2 regions of the Colwellia sp. SU-HH01217 genome follow, and region 2 is predicted to be linked to the other one. Evidence: riboswitches for the same ligand, from Rfam matches in the RefSeq annotation. Region 2 holds a riboswitch; the other holds the start of a gene.
What was found. Region 2 has a riboswitch for thiamine pyrophosphate ahead of AC27G3_RS11165 (TonB-dependent receptor). Riboswitches for the same ligand answer to the same signal wherever they lie in the genome.

Region 1: it holds a riboswitch for thiamine pyrophosphate, as region 2 does, so the genes downstream of both, thiC (phosphomethylpyrimidine synthase ThiC) here and AC27G3_RS11165 (TonB-dependent receptor) in region 2, are expected to answer to the same signal.

Annotation. Positions count from the first base shown of each region.
Region 1 is NZ_BAAJLX010000018.1:44,521-47,737, reverse strand. Features, by position in the region: gene thiC (phosphomethylpyrimidine synthase ThiC) at 1-1,342, opposite strand, end outside; TPP riboswitch at 1,531-1,630, opposite strand; gene AC27G3_RS16805 (M1 family metallopeptidase) at 1,823-3,217, shown strand, end outside.
Region 2 is NZ_BAAJLX010000008.1:25,386-28,602, forward strand. Features, by position in the region: gene AC27G3_RS11165 (TonB-dependent receptor) at 1-1,828, opposite strand, end outside; TPP riboswitch at 1,885-2,008, opposite strand; gene AC27G3_RS11170 (HIT domain-containing protein) at 2,069-2,422, opposite strand; gene AC27G3_RS11175 (methyl-accepting chemotaxis protein) at 2,531-3,217, opposite strand, start outside.

The DNA.
Region 1 (3,217 bases), on a different contig from region 2:
GCAAAGGTACATGACCTGGACCTTCAATAATAACTTGCACATCATGCTGCCATGCAATTTTTGTTAACTCGCCAAGGGTATGTAGTTCAGCAAATTGTGCTTCATCATTCGCATCGGCCACAGAGCCTGGACGTAAGCCATCGCCTAATGAAAAAGAAACATCGTAAGCTTTTAAAATTTCGCATATGTCTTCAAAGTGGGTATACAGAAAATTTTCTTTATGATGCGACAAACACCATTTCGCCATTATAGAGCCACCGCGCGAAACAATGCCTGTAACACGTTTAGCTGTCATAGGTACATAACGTAATAAAACACCCGCATGAATAGTAAAATAATCGACACCTTGTTCTGCTTGCTCGATTAAAGTATCGCGAAAAATCTCCCAAGTTAAATCTTCAGCAACGCCGTTCACTTTTTCTAAGGCTTGGTAAATTGGCACCGTGCCAATAGGTACAGGAGAATTACGGATGATCCATTCGCGGGTTTCATGAATATTTCGTCCTGTTGATAAATCCATCACCGTATCGGCGCCCCATTTAGTGGACCATACAAGTTTCTCCACTTCTTCTTCAATAGATGAAGTGACCGCTGAGTTACCAATATTGGCGTTAACTTTAATTAAAAAGTTGCGACCAATGATCATCGGCTCGACTTCTGGGTGGTTAATATTAACAGGTATAATCGCGCGTCCACGGGCGACCTCTTCACGAACAAATTCAGGGGTAATTTGCTCTGGTATACTAGCACCGAAACTTTGCCCAGCATGTTGCTGAGTTAAAATTTCATCTTTTACTTCTTCGCGTTTCATATTCTCACGAATAGCAATATATTCCATTTCAGGGGTAATAATACCTTGGCGTGCATAGTGCATCTGCGTGACATTTTTACCTGCTTTTGCTTTACGCACTTTTGGTAGATGTTCAAAACGAATATGGTCAAACCCTTCATCGGCAAGTCGTTGCTGACTAAATTTAGAGCTTAAGCCTGCTAATTCTTCAACATCATCGCGCGCAGTAATCCAGCTTTCTCTTAAACGAGGAATACCTTTGTGAACATCAATATCTACGTTGTCATCAGTATAAAATCCTGAGGTATCGTACACACACAAGGGAGGATTTTTTTCATATATAGGTTGCTCTTTTGAGCCTCCGACTAGGGTGTCTGTTAACGTAATTTCACGCATTGCCACTTGAATATCGTGAATTTTACCTGGCACATAGACTTTTGAAGAATTAGGAAAAGATTGATCAGAAACATTTTTCAAAAATGCGGCAGCTTGCTCGCGCTTTTCACGTCTACTCGGTTTTTTATTTTCAGTACTATTTTTTGGGGTAGTCATTATTCTCTCACCTGTTTTAAGCTTTAATTAAATTGCTATAAAGTAAAAACGAGGCGGAGCTCTAAGGCAGAATTAACGAGGAGAATTTGAAATGATTTCTCGCGTTTAATTAGTTGAATGATTTTATTCAACTAACACATTCACTAAAATGAATATGTAATAAACAGCAAAAAAGCAAGTATGCGAAAGCATTATTCTCGCTTGTTCCCTACGCTGATGTTAATCAGATCAGGTTCTACGGATCCCGCGTATTGCGATCTCAGCCTTTTGGCACTCCGACAAGTTGTCTCTTAAGAGCTATACACTCTTAAGATGCAGGGATTCTACCGCGATGTTTTCAGTGGGAGCAAGCATTTAATCGATAATATTTAGCTAAATGATTAACTCAGTATGACGAATGTTGGTGATTACTCGCAGGACTGATATTATCAAGCAGTATGTTACCTCCTTAACTCTAACCATTTTACGATGACAACAAATATGCTAACCAACCGCCTAACAGCCTCTTTAATAATCTTGGTCTTAATCACACTATGTTTTACCAGTTTTTCTGCCGATCTATTTAAACAAAGCGAACAAGTTAGCCATCAAGACATTTTACGCGGTTCTAATACCAAGCAACGCGCTTGGTGGGATTTAAAGCACTATCACTTATCAATCAATGTAGATCCTAGTAATAAAAGTATTCGCGGCACCAATGTGATGACTTATCAGGTGTTATCAAAGCAAGACGCACTGCAAATTGAACTGCAACCTCCTATGGTTTTAGAGAAAGTTGAACAAAAAGGGGAAAAATTAACCGTTGTACAAGACGGTTACAGTTATTTTATACAACTTGAACAACCACAAGTTATCGGTAAAGAATATCAAGTTACCCTCTTTTTTTCGGGGCAGCCAAAAGAAGCCGTTAACCCACCTTGGGACGGCGGCATCGCGTGGAAAAAAGATGAGAATGGCTTAGATTTCATAGCCTCTGCCTGCCAAGGTATTGGTGCAAGTATTTGGTGGCCAAATAAAGACCAAGCCTTTGATGAACCAGACAATGGTGTATTACTCAGTGTAGAAGTGCCACAACATTTAACCAACGTATCTAATGGTCGATTAGTAAAGGTAGAGGCTAACACTGACCGACAAACAAAAACCTTTCATTGGCAAGTCGTTAACCCTATCAATAATTATGGCGTTAATATCAATATTGGCGACTATGTTCACTTTGGCGAAAAATATCAAGGTGAAAAGGGCGAGCTAGATATGGATTATTACGTGTTACGCGACAATTTAACGAAAGCTAAAAAGCAGTTTAAAGATGCCACTCGTACACTCGAAGCGTTAGAACATTGGTTTGGCCCTTACCCCTTTTATGAAGACAGTTTTAAGTTAGTAGAAGCTCCTTATTTAGGTATGGAGCATCAAAGTTCAGTCACTTACGGTAATCAATATAAGAACGGTTATTTAGGACGTGATCGAAGCTCAACAGGTTGGGGCTTAACATTTGATTTTATTATTGTTCATGAATCTGGGCATGAGTGGTTTGCCAATAACATTACCAATGAAGACGTCGCCGATATGTGGATACACGAAGGGTTTACCAGTTACTCAGAAGCGTTATTTGTAGAGTATTTTTATGGTAAAGATGCCGGTGCGCAATATGTCCGTGGTACTCGCCTAGGTATTCAAAATGATACGCCGTTAATTGGTACTTATGGGGCGAATCGTGAGGGTTCGTCTGATATGTACAATAAGGGTAGCAACATGCTACATACCATCAGGCAAATTATTGATAATGATGACAAATGGCGACAAATTATTAGAGGGTTAAATAAAGAGTTTTACCACCAAACAGTCACAAGCCAGCAAGTTGAACTATACATAACT
Region 2 (3,217 bases):
CATAATAGTTAACGCCTAAATTAAATTGATAGTTTGGCGCATGCGCTTGTTCTCGTCCTGATAAGTTATCACCTTCAGCATTGATAAAATCGGTAAACTCAGTATTAAGTAAGCCTAATGCGCCATACAATTCAATATTATCTGTAATATTCCAAGCACCATCAATTTCAACGCCTTTATTAACACCTTTGGCAGCATTGCCTAAATAGTCAATAAACTCAGCACTACCATCAGGGCGGACATTGGTTGAAGATGTTTTAACTTGAACATCTTCGCGGTTCATGTAAAAAACAGCCGTGCGTAAATAGGCTTTGTTATTTAATAAGTTAACTTTATAGCCGACTTCATAATTAATAACAAATTCCGGTTCAAATTCACGTAAATGATCAGGCAAACTGCCATCAGTATTAACGCCTCCTGTTTTATAACCGCGGTTGATAGACGCGTAAAATAAATTATCGTTATTCAATTGATAAGACAATACAAGCTTTCCGCCAACCATAGTATCTGTCGGGTCGAAACTTAACTGTTCAGAATTTAAATAATCGGCTTCACGTTGTTCAACCCTAACACCCGAAATTAAGCTCAGTTTAGTGGTTAACTGGCTGTCAAATTGGGCATAGGCTGCGTAAGTATTAGTGTCAAAGTCAGATGAAAAATCATTTGTAAAATAAGTATACTGTCGTAATAAAGATTCATTATCTTGTTTGGCGTATAAGCCAACTGTCCAGGCGGTAGTATTGTTGAAAATATTATGATTAGCTTTTGAAACTAAACGCGCTTCACCTGTTACAGTTTCACGATCTCGGTAATAGTAATCAGTAGATGAATAATCCCCGTAAGGGCAATCATTTATCTGACAAAGCGTTTCATTGCTCCAATCTTCATCATAGCCGTAAGCTAAATCAGAATCGGCGTAGCTGATAATTCCGATTAACTCGAATTGATTAAACGCATCGTAAGTAAATTTACTACTAAAAGCTGTCGTTTCTTGACGATCAAAACCTGGTTGATCTGAAAGTGTTTCACGTGTGTTATCTAACGAAAAGGCGTCGTAACCACTGTCAAAGTTGAAATGTGTTAAGGCAAGATCAATGGTTAAGTTATCACTAGCTTGAATTGCCAACTTACCGCGCATCGTTAATTCATCACGATTATTGGTATCATCTTTTCCTAAATAACTATTTTCGATAAAACCATCACTTTGGTATTGTTCAATAGCGACACGGTAGTTAATAGCATCATTGGCAGGTCCAGATAAAACAATACCACCGCCTATACTGCCGTAATTTCCTGCAGTTAATCGCAATGAACTTTCAAATTCATCAGTAGGAGCATTCGTGGTAATATTTATTAATCCCGCCATGGCATTCGCGCCAAATCGTGTCCCTTGTGGACCACGGTAAACTTCGGTTTGTGCAACATCAAAAGTGGAAGCGATACTGCCAATCCCGGTAAAGTCGATATCGTCAATCACTAAACCAACAGAGGGGTTGATCGGCTCCTGAAATTGACTACGTTCACCAATACCGCGTATTTGATAGTAACGCGCTCTTTGTGTACCACCTGCAAAATTAACATTTGGGGTGACTGCAATAATTTCTTCTAAGTTTTGCGCATTTCGCTCTTTGATATCATCAGCATTTAATACAGATAAAGAACTGGGGATTTTTTGCAAATTTTGTTGACGAAAGTCACTGGAAACAACGATCACTTCATAATCAGTTTCGTTTTCTTGTTCATTAACTTCTTCGGCAACACTATGTGCTGAATACAAAATTAAGGCAGAGGCAATAGCAAATGATAAGGGGCTTTTTACAAAATTCATCTAGATCTCTATATTTCAAAATTGAAAATAATTAGGGATCCGGCACACGGAGGCTAGTTTACGCTTTTCACCATCCCTACGCCGGTATTATCCGGTTCAGGTTCAAAGGGTTTGCTAAGCATCTCAGTGAGTTATTATTTCTATCCTTAGATAAAAAAATTCACACCCCTTGGTTCGCGGCAAATTCTAGCAACAAGTAAACCAATGTACAAAAGAAATCGTCGATTTAGCCCTATTATGCTAGTTCTTAGCTAACATAGGGCCTAAAGGTTCTCCTCCGACTAAATGCATATGAATATGATAAACTTCTTGTCCACCATCTTTATTGCAATTCATTATTAATCGATATCCACTTTCATCAATCCCTTCTTCTTTCGCTAATTTTTTAGCTACGGTGAACATGCGCCCAAGGGAAAGTTCATCATTTTGGGTAACATCATTAATAGTAGGTATTAATTTATTAGGAATAATTAAAATATGGCTATTAGCTTGTGGACTAATATCACGAAAAGCAGTGACTAAATCATCTTGAAATAACAACTGAGTGGGAATTTCTTGTCTAATAATCTTAGAAAATATAGTTTCTTCTGGCATAGGTAATCTTTAATAAAAAAGTGTAATAGGGTTAGTTTAACGATTAATATCAATTAGCACAGTAAAAATTTAATACTTGTCGGGTTCAGTCATTAAAATTATATGCCTTTATTTAAGCCTATCTACAGCACTGCCAACCCCTTTCATTCCTTGATTAATTTCTAAAAAGATCCCATCGACATGTGAAATATGTTCTGTACCTGTTTGTGACTTTTGTTGTGTTTCAACAATATTTTTAGAAAGTGCGCTAGATAAAGCCGCATTATTTTTAACGACTTCCGTAATTTCAGAGGTAGAAGCACTGGTTCTAGCTGCTAATTGCCTTACTTCATCAGCTACAACTGCAAACCCCCTGCCTTGTTCACCTGCTCTGGCAGCTTCTATTGCAGCATTTAATGCTAATAAATTAGTTTGATCGGCAATGGCAGAAATAGTATTAACCATATTACTTATTTTAACGGATTGCTCATTTATCGCTGAAATATCTTTTGCTACTATTTCAACATTTTGGCTAATTTCATCCATAATTGAAACGCTTTGTGCTAGCACTTCTTTGCCTTGCTCGGATACTTGCTCAGTTTCAGTGACAGTAGAGTGAACAGCTTCCGATGCATTTTTAATATCAGAGATACGCTCTGTAACATCCGTGGCAAATTTGACTATACGAATTAACTCACCATTAATATCAACAATAGGGTTATAACTCGCTTCTAACCATAATACATTACCATGAGCATCTCTTCGTTCAAACAAGCCTTGTACAAAGTCACCATGATTTAACTTAAGCCACAGTTG